Regions from separate parts of the Anaerosalibacter massiliensis genome, predicted to be linked through region 1. Evidence: a T-box and tRNA genes for the amino acid it is inferred to sense, from the RefSeq annotation. Region 1 holds a T-box; the other holds one or more tRNA genes.
What was found. A T-box is a leader RNA that pairs with one kind of tRNA and senses whether it is charged. The one in region 1 lies ahead of ileS (isoleucine--tRNA ligase), so its partner is inferred to be a tRNA-Ile.
Positions count from the first base shown of each region.

Region 2: it has a tRNA-Ile gene. The T-box ahead of ileS (isoleucine--tRNA ligase) is inferred to sense a tRNA for this amino acid. The anticodon was not compared.

Region 1 covers NZ_JANJZL010000017.1:16,956-25,382, reverse strand. Annotated here, with positions in the region: gene NSA23_RS15020 (ABC transporter ATP-binding protein) at 1-316, opposite strand, end outside; gene NSA23_RS15015 (gluzincin family metallopeptidase) at 873-2,381, opposite strand; gene ileS (isoleucine--tRNA ligase) at 2,545-5,649, opposite strand; T-box leader at 5,729-5,941, opposite strand; gene NSA23_RS15005 (lipoate--protein ligase) at 6,000-6,989, opposite strand; gene lpdA (dihydrolipoyl dehydrogenase) at 7,113-8,427, opposite strand, start outside.
Region 2 covers NZ_JANJZL010000020.1:19,374-27,800, forward strand. Annotated here, with positions in the region: gene NSA23_RS15710 (acyl-CoA dehydratase activase) at 1-347, opposite strand, end outside; gene NSA23_RS15715 (acyl-CoA dehydratase activase-related protein) at 322-1,431, opposite strand; gene NSA23_RS15720 (acyl-CoA dehydratase activase-related protein) at 1,403-2,401, opposite strand; gene NSA23_RS15725 (hypothetical protein) at 2,471-3,910, opposite strand; gene NSA23_RS15730 (gamma-glutamyltransferase family protein) at 3,934-5,535, opposite strand; gene NSA23_RS15735 (ribonuclease H-like domain-containing protein) at 5,641-6,636, shown strand; tRNA gene NSA23_RS15740 (tRNA-Gln) at 6,670-6,746, opposite strand; tRNA gene NSA23_RS15745 (tRNA-Phe) at 6,777-6,852, opposite strand; tRNA gene NSA23_RS15750 (tRNA-Ile) at 6,859-6,935, opposite strand; tRNA gene NSA23_RS15755 (tRNA-Ile) at 6,951-7,027, opposite strand; tRNA gene NSA23_RS15760 (tRNA-Val) at 7,044-7,119, opposite strand; tRNA gene NSA23_RS15765 (tRNA-Trp) at 7,140-7,215, opposite strand; tRNA gene NSA23_RS15770 (tRNA-Ile) at 7,247-7,323, opposite strand; tRNA gene NSA23_RS15775 (tRNA-Ser) at 7,342-7,432, opposite strand; tRNA gene NSA23_RS15780 (tRNA-Ser) at 7,451-7,541, opposite strand; tRNA gene NSA23_RS15785 (tRNA-Lys) at 7,545-7,620, opposite strand; tRNA gene NSA23_RS15790 (tRNA-Gln) at 7,624-7,700, opposite strand; tRNA gene NSA23_RS15795 (tRNA-Arg) at 7,707-7,783, opposite strand; tRNA gene NSA23_RS15800 (tRNA-Gly) at 7,790-7,863, opposite strand; tRNA gene NSA23_RS15805 (tRNA-Tyr) at 7,865-7,950, opposite strand; tRNA gene NSA23_RS15810 (tRNA-Thr) at 7,957-8,032, opposite strand; tRNA gene NSA23_RS15815 (tRNA-Asp) at 8,332-8,408, opposite strand.

The sequences.
Region 1 (8,427 bases):
GTTCTGAACTAGTTACCCTTTTTTGACTATCAGAACCTATAAAACTCTCAATAATGGATTGTTTATAATCTATCATAACTGCTTTATTTAAAGCTGCACTACTCACTTTTGATGAAGTTTCAAATATGAATACTGATAATAAAAAAAGTATTGAATATACTGCTAAGGTAGCAATATTATAGCTTAATGTTCCAGTTGCGGTATCAACAATTGTTTTAAAAAGTATAGCTTGTAAAGCTTCAACAACTGACACAGCTACAACAAAGACAATATTTACTAGTATTAATAGTTTATGATTTAAGATATTTTTTTTCATTTATATCAACTCCATTGAATAAATTCTCTCATATTTAAATGAATTTATATAACTCAAATACAATGCTTATTCCTCCTTATCTATGTGTTTTTATATTATCTAAATGCCAAAACTTTTTTAGACAAATTTATATTGATTATAACTGATTTATGATAATGTCCTATTATACCAATTTTGATTATGTCCCACATTCATAAAAAATAATGTATAATGAACCTTGTATACTTTTAAAAAATGAGGTAGTTATAGTTAGGAATAAATATTATTATATTACCTAATATGTTTAATATAACCCTGATTATACTAGCACTTCTGTCGAGTATCATTTCTACAATAGAGTAAAAAGTAATTAAGTTAACACTTCTAAATCCTATATTGGACATTTTATGCAACGAGTAAAGCGGAATACTCTTTAAAAGTATTATTTTTACTACTATTAGAAAATAAACTATACTAATACAATTAATTACTAATTTACTTTTCTTACAACCTCCAAAATTATCTTTTCCCATATGCCAATACCCCTCTTATTACAGAATTCTTCTCATATTTATTCCTATTCTAAATACCATTTAAATGAAAACTTTTCTCCACTTATTCTTTCAAATAAGTCTTCATATTTATATAGTCCTGAAGGATTTATTACTTCATCTATCAAGAATTCTCCAAATTCCCTAGGTTTTTCTGTTATGGAGGAAGTACCATATTTTTTATTGAATACTTTCTTCAGCATTTCACAAGTTACATCTCCCATGAAATAATTATGCATATATATTGGATGGGTAGTATGATGAATCCTATATCCAAAAGGAGGTTCTTCATTATAAATTTTGTCATTAAATAATTCCCCAAATACTTTGAAATAAACTTCATGTATATCATCTAAATTTTCTATATTATTCCTATATAGCTCTTGATCAAAAAATATATCCCCTACAAATCTTAAATAATTTAGTTTATCAAATTCTTTCATCTCAACAAATTCATCTTTTACTTCACTACCAAAAAAATTTTTATAAAATATCTCTTCATAGATAAATCCACCAAATAAATTTGCTATTCCTTCAGATATTATTCCGCTAACACCTGCATTAAGAATTCTTTCCTCTGGTTTTAATAAGAATGAATGTATTCCATGTCCTGTTTCATGAAGTAGTACTTCATATTCATGATATTTATTCTTTACATTAGCAAGGATTCTTGAATCTTTTCCTGTTTCAATTGGAAAATTATATCCCCATTCAGATTTATTCTTCCTAGAAAATATATCATAAGTAATATTGTATTTATCTATATCAATTCCAAAATTCAAGAAAAATCTCATTAAAATATTATAATAATTAGACATATCTACTGTAGTATTTAATGAAGGGGCTATTTTTGAACCTATATAATCTTGGTCCCAAGGCATAAGCTCATTTTCATGAATAAACTTTTCTGCATATTCCATTCTTTTATTATTCAATATATCTATATATTTACTTAATTCATCTTTCCAACTATTAAATATACCTGGACTCAATTCATCTATTTTTAATTTATGCTCTACAAAATCATTATCACCATAAGCTTTAGCATATTCTTTTCTCAAATTAATCAATTCAATAAAACCAGCGTCTACTAATGGTTTATTAATTTGATTTCTTGCAAAATAAGCTTTTTTTCTTAAATTTCTGTCTTCTTCATTTGAAAGTATTTGTGTGATTTCTACAGATGTAATTTCCTTTCCTTCAATATTAAATCTAAAAGTATTCAACACCTGAGAAAGCTCATTAGTTTTTTTCTGAATTTCCAAGTTCAACTCATTTAATTCTTTGCTCAAATGATAGGGTTTGAAAGCATTATAAAGTATTTCAACTTTTCTTTTGTCTATTTCATTTAAATCCATATCTAAATATTTACATACTATATAAAAATTTTTCTTGTCTGACATAAAACTATTAAGTTTTTCATAAACCTCATCAATGCCAAAATCATATCCTACAGTATATTGAACCCAACTACGCCTCATTAAATCAACTTGAATTTCTTCTAATTCTTTTGCTAAACTTTCAAGTTTATCCATATATATCCCTCCAAATCAATTTATCTAGACCATATTATACCATATACTATAAAAATATTAGATAAATCCTAATAGATACTTCTACATAGATTCCTGAAATAAAAAAGTAAGGTAGATAACTAGTTATCTACCCTACTTTTTTAAAACCTTTATTTTAAAAATATTATTCTACTTTTTCTAATTTAATTCCCGTTTCGTGTCCGTTTAAATCTTGTTTTTCAAATGAATTTTCTTCAACTTTCTCAATAGATACTGCAAGAGTTTCCTTCTTTATATAGTCTTCATACTCTTGTATAGATTTTTCTATTTCACTATCTCCATTATAATATATATTTATATTATCTAGCATTTCATATCCATTGTTCTTTCTCATCTGTTGAACTTTAGAAATAAATTCTCTTGCATATCCTTCCTTAAGAAGTTCACCAGTTAAAGTAGTATCTAGTATTACAAATAAATTTTTTCCAGTAGATACATTAAACCCTTCTTTGGCTGAAATATTAATAAGGACATAATCTTTTTCTATATCAACTTTTTCTCCATCTAAATCTAATACTAGTTTACCTTCTGCTTCTAATTTTTCCACAGCTTCACGACTGTCTACTTGATTTAGGATTTTAGAGAAGGTTTTAATCTTTGGTCCTAGTACTGGACCTGCAACTTTATAATTTGGCTTTAATGAATAGTCCATAAACTGAGATAAATCTTTTTCAAATACTACATTTTTTACATTAAGCTCTTCTTTTATAAGAGGAACTAAATCATCTATTGTTTCCTCATATTTTCCATCTATTAAAACTTCATTCAATGGTTGACGAACTTTAATTCTTTCATTTTCTCTAGCTGCTCTTCCAAGAGTAACTAATTCTCTTACTAAATCCATTTTCTTTTCAAGTTTAGAATCTATTAATTCCTCATTTGCTACAGGATAATAATCTAAATGTACAGATACTTCTCCTGTTAATTTCCTATATATCTCTTCTGCAGTAAAAGGTACAAATGGTGCTATAGCTTTACTAATTCCTACAAGTATTTCATAAGTAGTACTATAAACCGCTTTCTTATCTCCGTCTAATTCTGTAGCCCAAAATCTTCTTCTTGAACGTCTAATATACCAATTGGATAAATCCTCATTTACAAACTCCTGTATATTTCTTACAGCCTTTGTTAAATCATATTCATCCATGTTCTTTTCTAGATTTTTTAATAGGCTATTATATTTTGAGAGTATCCATCTATCTAATTCTGGTCTATCTTTGTATTCAATATTGAATTCTCTTGGATCTATTCCATCTGTATTAGCATATAGTGTGAAAAAATTATATACATTTCTTATAGTTCTAAAGAATTTACTTTCTACTTCTTTTAATCCTTCTTCATCAAATTTAGTAGGAGTCCATGGTGGTGATACGTAAAGTAAATACCATCTCAAAGTATCTGCTCCATATTTGTCAAATAATTTAAATGGATCTACTGTATTTCCCTTAGATTTAGACATTTTGCTGCCTTCTTTATCTAAAATAAGATCATTAACTAAGACTCGTTTATATGGTGATTTGCCTGTTACAAATGTAGAAATAGCAAGAAGCGAGTAAAACCATCCTCTAGTTTGGTCTATTCCTTCACATATGAAATCTGCTGGAAATAGTTTGTCGAAATTCTCCTTGTTTTCAAATGGATAATGATGCTGTGCAAAAGGCATAGCTCCACTATCAAACCAGACATCTATTACATCTTTTTCCCTAGTCATAGTTCCATTACATTTCTCACATTTTATATGAACATTATCTACATAAGGTCTGTGTAGTTCTACATTTTCATCAATATCCTCTATAGCTTTCTCGCTTAATTCTTTCCTTGATCCTATACTTGTTATATGCCCACATTCGTTACATCTCCAAATATTAAGAGGTGTTCCCCAATATCTACTTCTAGAAATTGCCCAATCATTTAAGTTTTCTAGCCAATTTCCAAATCTTTTTTCCCCTACAAAATCTGGATACCATTCTACATCATTGTTATTTTCAATTAATTTGTCTTTAAGTTTAGTAATTTCAATATACCAACTAGGTTTTGCATAATATAGAAGTGGTGTATGGCATCTCCAGCAATGTGGATAATTATGTGCTACTCTTTGTTTTTTGAAAAGTTTTCCATTGTCTCTCAGCCACTTTATTATATCTGGATCTGCATCCATTACAAATTTACCTTCCCATGGAGTTTCTAAAAATTTACCTTCCTCACTTACTGGATTTAATACTGGAAGGTTATATTTTAACCCTGTATTATAGTCATCTTCACCAAAAGCAGGAGCAGAGTGAACTATTCCTGTACCATCGTCAGTAGTTACATAATCTGCAAGTGTAATAAAGAAAGCTTTTTTATCTGTTTTTACAAAAGGTATAAGTTGCTCATATTCAACATACTCTAAATCTTTTCCCTCTATTTCTTCAAGAACCTCATATTCTCCTTCTCCTAAGACATGGTCCGCTAATGTTTTACTTATATAATATATTTCATCTTCATATTTTACTTTTATATATATTTCTTTTGGATTAACTGTCAATACTACATTACTTGGTAATGTCCATGGTGTAGTGGTCCAAGCTAAGAAATATTCATCTTTATCTTTTCTTTTGAATTTAGCTATTACTGTATCTGTTTTTATTTCTTCATAACCTTGCGCTACTTCATGAGAAGCAAGACCTGTTCCACACCTTGAACAATATGGAAGTATTTTATGTCCTTCATAAATGAGTCCTTCTTTATAAAACTTATCTAATATCCACCATACAGATTCAATATAATCATTTTCTAAAGTAATATAAGGATTGTCTAAATCAATTTCATAAGCCATTCTTCTTGTCATATCACGCCATTGACTCTCATATTTAAAAACTGATTCTCTACATTTTTTATTAAATTTTTCAATTCCATATTCTTCAATATCATGTTTATCTTTTAGCTTTAATTGCTTTTCTACCTCTATTTCAACTGGCAAACCATGAGTATCCCACCCAGCTTTTCTTTTAACCTGATATCCTTCCATTGTTTTATACCTGCAGACAACATCTTTTAATGTTCTAGCCATGACATGATGTATACCTGGTTTTCCATTAGCTGTTGGAGGCCCTTCATAAAATATAAATTGATTGTCATCTTCTCTTGTTTCAACACTTTTTTTCAATAAATTAATTTCGTCCCAATAATCTGATACATCTTGTTCTCTTTTAGCTATTGGAGATTTAGACAGTTCTTCAAAAGTCATATTTATTCATCCTTTCTTTAATTTTTATAATTTATTTAACCTGACAATATTTAAATAAAAAATCCCTAAGTTTAAAAAACCTAGGGACGAAAATATCGCGGTACCACCCAATTTATAAGTACATACCTTATCACTCAAAAATTTTAACGCATAATACGTAGTATCCTATTATACTTTCAGATACTAGACTCCAAGGTGATTTTCATAAAAGACTAGCCATAATCTCTCACCAAAAATGATTATTTCTCTTTAGACTAGTTTCTTCTACTACTTTCCTTATCTTCGCCTTTAAATATTAAATTCTGTTTTGAATAATGATACATCATAATACTTCTATTTGTCAAGTTAATTTAGTCAATAATACAGCTTAATAGTTCTTCCATTGAAATGCCTGAGAAATAATAGTCTATATCTACATCCTTTAAAACATCTTTTATATCATTTTCATTATACTTTATACCTATCAATTTATTTTCTACATTTTCTAAATCTCCATGTCCAAAAAAGTCTCCATAAAATTTAAGTTCTTTAATAACTCCTCTATCTACATCTATGAGAGTCTCCACTTTTCCGCTTTGAAATCTATTAGATTTCCTTATATTAAACTCTGGAGATTCGCCATAGTTCCACTCCCAAGTTCCATATCTTTTTTCCACAAGTTCATTAATATTTTTTAAATCTTCTTCTGATAATTCATATGGGAGTATTTCCTTATCTCCTCCAAACATACGTTTTAATAAAAGATTTTTAAAATCTTCAACAGTAATTTCTTTTTTTAAATGGTCTTTAATATTTGTCACTCTACTTCTTACAGATTTTACACCTTTAGATATGATCTTGTCCTTAGATACCTTTAAAGATTTACCTAAAATATTTAATTCGGTATCAAATAATATAGCACCATGGTGTAGAACTTTACCTTTTTTCATATACTGGGCATTTCCACAAAATTTTTGTCCACCTATCACTATATCATTTCTCCCAGTAAATTCTGCTTTAATTCCCAAATCAGCTAATACATCAATTACTGGCTGAGAAAACGTTTTGAAATCAAAAGTATTTGAGCCCTCGACTTTAGATATAATAGTATAGTTTAGATTTCCCAAATCGTGGTATACAGCACCACCACCTGAAAGTCTTCTTACAACATGTATATTATTTTCTTTAACATATTTAGTATTTATTTCTTCTATAGTATTTTGGTGTTTTCCAACTATGATAGAAGGTTCATTTTGCCACAGCATAAAAATCTCATCATATTCATCTAAATATTCAAAAACGTATTCCTCTAATGCTAAATTAAACTGAGGTTTAGTTGAATCACTTGTAACATATATCATCTGTAAACACCCCCATCTTTTTTACATATTAATAAAATTATAAACCACTCTATAAGAAAAATCAAAATAGCAATTAATTAAAAAATTAAATGAGCCAGGATTTCATACCTGACTCATAATTTTCTATGCTTTTTTAGGTAAGTGAATAGCTTTTCCTAATGCATCTTCACAAGCTTCTACAAAAGCTTCTGAAAATGTAGGATGTCCATGAATTATTTCTATAGCCTCATATACTGTAATTTCCATCTCCATTAGTGTAGCTGCTTCATTTGCTAATTCTGCAACTTTAGGTCCTACCATATGAACTCCTAAAATCTCTCCGTAATTTTTATCCACTATTACTTTCACAAACCCTTGAGTCTCCCCTGAAGCTAAAGCTCTTCCATTTCCTACAAATGGAAATTTACCAATAGATATATCATATATTTCTCTTGCACTTTCTTCAGTAAGGCCTACTGAAGCAACTTCTGGTATAGTATAGATACAAGCTGGTGTATTTTTAAGTTTTACTTTTTCTTTCCCACCCATTGCATTTATAGCTGCTATTTCACCCATTTGAGTTGCAGCATGGGCAAGCATTAATTTGCCATTTATATCACCTGGAGCATAGATTCCTTCTACACTAGTCTCCATATAATCATTTACTTTTATTCTTCCTCTATCCATTTCAAATTCAATTTCTCCTACACCTGCTACATCTGGAACTCTCCCTATTGATAATAATGCTTTATTGACTATTAGATCATCTTTTCCTTCTAATTTTAACATTAGTCTATTATCTTTTTCAACTATTTCTTCTAATTTCGTAGAAGTAAGTATTTCTATTCCTCTACTCTTTAAATTTTGAAATAGATTTGCAGATACATCCTTGTCCATATTTGGAACCAATCTGTCCATCATTTCAATTATGGTTACTTTACTACCAAAGGAACTAAACACCAATCCTAATTCTACTCCAATAACTCCTCCACCTATTATAGCTAATCTTTCTGGTACTTCCTTTAAATTAAGAATTTCATCACTTGTAATGACCAATCTACTTTCTATACCAGAAATATTGATTTTAGCTGTTTTAGAACCACCTGCTAAAATAATTTTCTTCCCTTCTATAATATCTTTTTCATTTATTATTACTCTTTTGCCCTTAGTTATTTTTCCTATACCCTTAAATATTGCAACTCCGTTACTCTTTAAAAGTCCTACTACACCATTAGTTAATGTCATAACTACTTCATTTTTCAGTTCAACAGTTCTATCCATATCTATCTTTATTTGGGGATTTTCTATAAGTATTCCTCTTCTATCTGCTTTCTTTATTTCTTCAATTATTTCAACATTTTTTAAGTAAGTTTTTGTAGGTATACATCCTCTATTTAAACATGTACCACCTAATATACTTTTTTCCACTAAAGCTACTTTTCCACCTAATTGAGCTGCT
Region 2 (8,427 bases), on a different contig from region 1:
TCTCTAATAATAATTATTTTGGAATCTTGCCCACCAATTTCAATTATAGTTTTTATATTGGGCATAAAATCTAGAGCTGATACTGCATGACATGTTATCTCATTTTTAACTACATCTGAACCTAATATTAAACCAGCTAATTGTCTACCACTTCCGGTTGTGCCTACTCCACTTATATTAATGTCACCTAATTCTTTCCTTATATCATGTAATCCTTCTTTTAATATATCAATTGGTTTACCTTGGGTTCTCAAATATTTTTTCCATACTATATTATCTTCTTCATCTAAAATAACTATATTAGTACTCACCGAACCTACATCAACACCCATGTAAAAATCTGCCATTTTGCTTTTCCTCCCTTTTTCTTTCAAGTAAATCTACAAAGGCTTCTAACCTAGTCATATAGCCTGCTTCCCCTGTCATTTCATCTACTATTAATGTCATTATTGGAATATTATAATCATTTTGTACTGTAGGCAAAATACTTTTAGCCACTATTTCAGGCATACAATTTAAAGGAAGTAGTTGTATCACTCCATCAAATCCTTTTTTAGCATAATATATAGCACTTCCCACTGTTTCCCTTCCATGTCCTCCTACTAAAGTAGGTATATAAGGCTTCGCTAATTTGTACTTTTCATTTTCCTCTTTAGAACCAAAAGGGAAATTGCTTACATGGTGCTCTACCCATTTAGTAGGTGTCAATGATTTTTCTACAAGTACCCCCATGTGTCCTAGTTTTCTTTCAATTTCCAAGTTAACAGAAGGTTCAATAATAGTATATATTTCTCCTATAATACCTACTTTTATAGGGTTTTTATTTTTATCTATTTTTACAGCTTTAAGAGAATCTTCCACCTGGTCCATAAGCTTTAACATAGGCTCTCCACCAACAGTAATTTCTACTTTTTTATAATAATCCTCCATTATTTCATCTACTAAATAACTATTAAAAGCATAAGCTCTTTTTTCATTAGCAAGCTGTGTCAAATAGTCTGATTTTTTTATAAGCTTCCATCCTAAATCTCCTGCTTTTATTAACTTCCTATAACTTTTTACATTTAAAGCTCTAGAGATATTATTTTTAAGCTCTCTTACTCCTTCATATATTGGATCAAAAACTATAAATTCTACTTCATAGCCTAAGTCATCTAATATACTCTGCTCTAGTACTGAATAGTATCCAAATCTACAAGGGCCACAGCTACCAGTTATTAGTATAGTATCTGCACCTTTTTCTATACTTTCAATATAATTGCCTATATTTATTTTAAATGGCAAACACATAGTTTCTGGAGAATATTTAGTACCTAACTCAAGAGTTCTCTTGCTACATCTTGGAGGTGGAATCACTTCTTGGCCTAGTTCTTCTAAAAAAGCTTTTCCAGCTATATAAACATTACCTAAATGCGGAAATGTTATTTTCATCTTTATTCCTCCATTTCATCATATCTATAAAAGCTTCAATTCTAGTATTTATACCTGCTTCCCCTGTCTGTTCATCTAAGGTCAATAATGTGAAAGGCATTCCATTAGATATAGCTTTCCTCTCTACCAAATCTATAAGTATAGAATCCATTCCACATCCAAAAGATGATAAATAAATAATTCCATCTATTTTTCTCTTCTCAATTAAACTGAAAGCTGAACCTACTATTCTTTTCCCATGGGTCCAAAACATTCTTTTAGGTAGTTTACTAGAATATTTATTTATTTCTTCTTTACTTATCATTTCTGGGGTAATAATTTTTACATTATTTTTCATCAGTTTAGAAATCAAGTTCATATTTAAATATTCATCATATACTACATAAGGATGACCTAAAATCATTATAGTTAGTTCATGACTACTAGAACTATAATTTATATCCTTAAATGCCTTATTGTACATTTTGATTGCTTCTATAGGTACTACCCCTTTATTTAATAAATATATATACCTTTCATAGGATTTTTTTGCCTTGGTATAAGAACTTCTTATCTCCCATAAATCCTTTTCTAAATATTTACCAGTTTCATATACTGATTTTTTATATCCAATATTAGACTTTCTCAAATTTATCCTAGTATCTATTATTTGAGGTACATTTTTAACAGAATATTTAACCATATCTGGAAGACCTAAAACTTTGGGACAACAATATTCCATCCTTTCTATACTCATTATTCTAGGTATAAATATATAATCAACATTATCCCTTAATTTTTCTACATGACCATGAAATATTTTTACTGGTAAACAAGCTTCATCTACACAAGAAAAAATCCCAGCATTTAAAACTTCTTTATTAGTCTTTGGAGATACTACTGTTTCAATACCAAGCCCTTCAAAAAATTCTTTCCAAAATGGATAATAATCATAAAAAAACATTCCTCTAGGAATACCAATTTTACACATAATATTATCCCTCCAATCATCATTAGTATATTATTGACATATTGAAGGGATAATATAACTTTTATAATTTTATTTTTTCATATCCATTAGATAGTATAAACTATTGATTGCAATAAGTATTTCGTTATTACTTGTTGTTCTCTGATCTAATGAATTCTTGATATAATCCATAAAATCCTCTGGACTTTCAAAAGGAAATTCCATTATAGATAATAGTCTTTTCATTCTAAGCTTTCTTTCAATATTTGACATTAGAGATATGGACCTATTAATATATTGAATAAAATTTGAAAGAACTTCTTTCAAATAACTTTTTTCTACTGGCTTTATAAAACTTTCTTCATCTAATAATAGTATCTCTTCATCTTCAAAAATTATATCATTGTAGAAAGTTAAAACTTTCTTTGTAAATAATAGTTCTTTATTTAATTCTTCATCTACAATTTCAGTTCTTTTAATAGCCTCATTTCCAATTTCCTCTAAAAATTCATTTGTTTTGAATAGGTCTTTTTCTAAAGTGGAAATTTCACTATTTAACTTTTTTCTTACTTCTTTATATGAAATTTTTCCGAAAGAGTCAATAGATTTTTTACATTCACTAATAAGTTTGCCGTTTAATACACTATCTTTTATTAAATGACTAGTCAAAAATACTACTATTAATTTATTGGTTAATATTCCTAAGTTAGTGATAAAAAAGTCTATTTCTTCTACTTCTTCTAAAAGTACTTTAGATTTTTCCAAAGCCTTCTTAGTTTCCTCTAAATTTAATTCTTTAAAATTATTTTGTTTAATATCTTGAGTTTTCCTAAAATATTTATCAAACTTTGTTCCATAACTAGGTTCCATAGAACCATCAAATATTCTTTTATATTCTCTAATTTGATGATCTACATATTCTTTAGGATATTGAATTAAATTTCTTTTAAGAGAAATTTCTACTATCTCTAAAAATCTTGCTTTTGTCATTCTAAAAGGTAGAATCCTTATTATTGCAGATATTTTTTTAGAAAACAAATAATAATCTTTACTATCCTTTGCTATATAATTTGTAATATCTAAATATAATTTATTCAAAATCTCCTGATCTAATTTTCCAAAATCCTGTTTATCTTCTACCATATGCTTATTAAAATAGTTATTGGCAAGTTCATTGATATAGGATATCTCAATGATATAAGGTTTAAGATAATTGGAAAGTTTATATAAATCTTTCCTTATATTTTTTATTTTTTCTAAATTATCTTCTTGATTTTTTATACTATCATCTAAATCATAAACTAATTTTAATAAACTATTATAATGGCTATATAATTTCTCCTGTTCTTCTTTTGATTCAATTTTTTCTATGATCTTAGATTTCTCCATTAATTTCATAGATTCTAAACTGCCATAAAAACTATCATATATAGACATTATTCCAATTTTTCTAAGTTGCTCATTGTTTATACTTCTCATGATTTCTGTTATCTCTTCATTTGATAGCTCTTCTACATTATCATTATCCATATCATTACTCCTTTCAGAACATTTTACCAAGAAGATATATTGCTATCTGCTCTAGGTTCAGTACCTCCAATAAAAGTTTCATCTTCCCTTAATATAATTTGTCCTCTTCCAAAACTTCCAATATCCTCTGAGTATTTAACTTCATGTCCTAATTCAGTTAGTTTTCTCACCATGTATTCTGAAAAATTTGGCTCTACCAATATTTCTTTATTTCCAATCCATTGCCAACGTGGACGATCTAAAGCTTCTTGTGGATTGTGGTTGAAATCTATTAAATTAGTTAGAACTTGAACATGGCCTTGAGGTTGCATATATTTTCCCATTACTCCAAAAGAACCAATGGCTCTATCTCTTTTAGTTATAAATCCTGGTATAATAGTATGATAAGTCTTTTTGCCTGGTTCTAAACAATTAGCTGCTAAACTATCTAGTGAAAAACTATAACCTCTATTATGTAAATTAATACCCGTATCAGGAACTACAAGCCCAGAACCAAAATCCATAAAATTACTTTGAATATAGCTTACCATATTACCTTCACTATCTGCAGTAGCTAAATAAACTGTTCCACCTAAATTAGGATTGCCATACTTAGGTTGAATTGCCTTGTTTTTTATAAGTTTAGCTCTTTCGTATGCATATTCTTCTGACAATAAACTACTAGTAGATACCTTCATTTTATCATGATCTGTAATATATTTTAAACCATCTTCATAAGCTAATTTCATAGCTTCCATAATTATATGCTGTGAAGAAACTTTTCCATACTCTAATTCAAAATTTTTTAATATATTTAATGCCATTAAAACCACTATTCCATGAGTATTAGGTGGCAATTCCCATACATCATATCCTCTATAATTTATACTAATTGGATTAACCCATTCTGAACTAAATCCTAGTAAATCTTCTTTGTTTAAATATCCATTGTACTTTTTAGAAAATTTATCAATTTTTTCAGCTATATCACCTTCATAAAAAGATAGACATTCACTTTCTCCTAACTCTATCAAGGTTCTGCCCATTTTTCTACTTCTCCACAAACTACCTGGTTTAGGTGGTTTACCATCTATAGTAAAAGTTTTAAACCATTCTTTATATTCTTCCCCTTTTAATATTTTCTTAAAAGTTTCAAAAGCTATTTGCCAATTTTGAGATACTATTGGTGAAACTGGATAGCCTTCTACTGCATAAGATATAGCAGGATTCAAAGCTTCTTTTATGGAAATATTTCCAAACCTTTTAGATAGCTCTCTCCAAGCATAGGGAACCCCCGGTACTGTAACAGGAATAAAACCACGAGCAGGCATCTCTTTATATCCACTATTTTTTAATTTTTCAATAGTTATGTTTTTTGGTGCAGGTCCACTAGAATTTAAGCCATATATATTGTTTTTATGCCATACAATAGCAAAAGCATCTCCCCCTATACCATTTGAAGTAGGTTCTACTACTGTAAGACATGCAGCTGCTGCTATGGCTGCATCTATAGCATTTCCACCCTTTTTCATAACCTCTAAACCTGCTTCAGCAGCTAGTGGTTGAGAGGTTGCTACCATGCCTTTTCTAGAAAATACTGTCATTCGCTGAGATGGATACCTATTATTTAAACTATCAAATATCATCAAAATCCTCCTGTCTACATTTGATTTCATAATAAATAATATATATAATTTATAATAATTGATATACTATTTTATTATAACATGATATATGAAGGAGAATAAAGAATGGAAAAGATATATTATAATATTGACTATGATTTGAATATGGAGAAATATTTTGATAATAGCCCAGTTTGTTTCTTGGATATTGAAACTACTGGTTTTAGCAGAGCTTATGATACTGTTTACCTAGTGGGATTATTAATTTATAATAATGGTAAATATACTTTAAAACAATATTTCTTAAACTCCTCTGAAAAGGAAGATTGTATTTTAAAAACTTTAATAGAAGATATAGAAAACAGTGTACATGTTGTAACATTCAATGGAGATACTTTTGATATTCCTTTTTTAAATAGCAAATATAAAAAATATGATATTAAATATCAAATACCTAAAAATAAAAGCATAGATATTTATAGAACAATAAGAAATAACAAAGAATTACTTCCACTTAAAAGTTTCAAACTTAAATCTATTGAAAAATTTTTAGGTATTTATAGGGAAGATACTATATCTGGAAAAGATTGTATTGATCTTTATTATGACTATTTAAAAAGCAATGATTTGGAAAAAAGAAAACTCATTTTAAAACACAATTATGATGATTTATACTATCTACCTTTCGTTTTAAAAATGTTGGATATTATAGATGATAACAAAATTGTATATCTATCAAATAAAAGCTCTAATCATAAAAACAATCCAAAAATTGCAATTGAATCAATTGATTTTATTAATGATGTAATGAAAATCTATTGTAAAACAACCTCTTTTAAAAAGGATTCCTATATAGACTATGGAAACTATTATAACTTAAATTGGGATTTTAAAGAGGGGACATTATATATGGAATTTCAGATTGAAAAAGGTTTATTATCTACTGAAAAAAAATGTTTCTATATAAATCTAGATAATCTGGAATATGGAATGAATATTAAAGATTGTACAAGCTTTAATATTCCACCGAATATCATGCTATTGAAAGTAGATAAAAGATTAGCTATGGAAAATATTAAAGGTATGATCAAATATACAATAGAAAGCAAAGTAAGTATTTAAAAAAAGAGTAGAAAATTTCTACTCTTTTTTTAATGGCTGGGATGGCAGGACTCGAACCTGCGAAATGCTAGAGTCAAAGTCTAGTGCCTTACCGACTTGGCTACATCCCAATATAAAAACTAACTTTTTTTATAAAAAAATGGTGCCCAGAGGCGGAATCGAACCACCGACACGGGGATTTTCAGTCCCCTGCTCTACCGACTGAGCTATCTGGGCAATTATTGGTGGGCCTTCAGGGACTCGAACCCCGGACCTACCGGTTATGAGCCGGGCGCTCTAACCAACTGAGCTAAAGGCCCCAATTATATTTTTTATGGTGGGCCTGGGTGGACTCGAACCACCGACCTCACGCTTATCAGGCGTGCGCTCTAACCACCTGAGCTACAAGCCCATATTTAAGTTAATTTTGGTGGGCGCAATAGGGCTCGAACCTATGACCCCCTGCTTGTAAGGCAGGTGCTCTCCCAGCTGAGCTATGCGCCCCTATGCTAATATATGTAGACTGGCAGGGGTAGCAGGACTCGAACCCACGACATTCGGTTTTGGAGACCGACGTTCTACCAACTGAACTATACCCCTACAGTCAAATCCAAAAACTTATTTAAACAAGTGGTGGGCCTTCAGGGACTCGAACCCCGGACCTACCGGTTATGAGCCGGGCGCTCTAACCAACTGAGCTAAAGGCCCACAATAAATTAGAATAACTGGCGGAGAAGGAGGGATTTGAACCCTCGCGCCCCGAATAGGACCTACTCCCTTAGCAGGGGAGCCTCTTCAGCCTCTTGAGTACTTCTCCAAATAGTTATATTAATTGTGGCGGAGAGGGTGGGATTCGAACCCACGTGGGCCGTGAGACCCTAACGGTTTTCAAGACCGCCCCGTTATGACCACTTCGGTACCTCTCCAAATGGTGACCCATCGGCGATTCGAACGCCGGACTCCTTGATTAAAAGTCAAGTGCTCTGCCAACTGAGCTAATGGGTCATGTGGCTGGGATGGCAGGACTCGAACCTGCGAAATGCTAGAGTCAAAGTCTAGTGCCTTACCGACTTGGCTACATCCCAATATTATGGTGCACCTAGGAGGATTCGAACCCCCGGCACACGGATTAGAAGTCCGTTGCTCTATCCAACTGAGCTATAGGTGCATTTTCTGGAGCGGGTGAAGGGAATCGAACCCTCGCAACCAGCTTGGAAGGCTGGGGCTCTACCACTGAGCTACACCCGCATGGTGGAGGAGACTGGATTCGAACCAGTGAAGGCTGAGCCAACGGATTTACAGTCCGTCCCCTTTAGCCAACTCGGGAACTCCTCCCAACTTTGGAGCTGGTGAGAGGACTTGAACCCCCAACCTACTGATTACAAGTCAGTTGCTCTGCCAATTGAGCTACACCAGCATAAATATTTAATTTGCAAAATCTAATAACATAGTAATAAGCTTTGGCGACTCCGACTAAGCGATTCATGCTGCAATGCCCCAAATTTTATATTTGGTGCAATTGCAGTACTCAAAAGTTTTAACTTTTGAGCTACCCTTTTATTCATAGATTTGGGTTCTCTGCTTATGCCAATTGAGCTACACCAGAATGAATATTTAATTAAAGTCATAAATAAAATTATAAATGCTAAATTAAAATTTGTCAACCTTTTTTTATAATTTTATATTTTTTATAATTTACTACCAAAGCAAAATAAATGGCGACCTGGAAGGGACTCGAACCCTCGACCTCTAGCGTGACAGGCTAGCATTCTAACCAGCTGAACTACCAGGCCATATTAATCTTATTTAAAA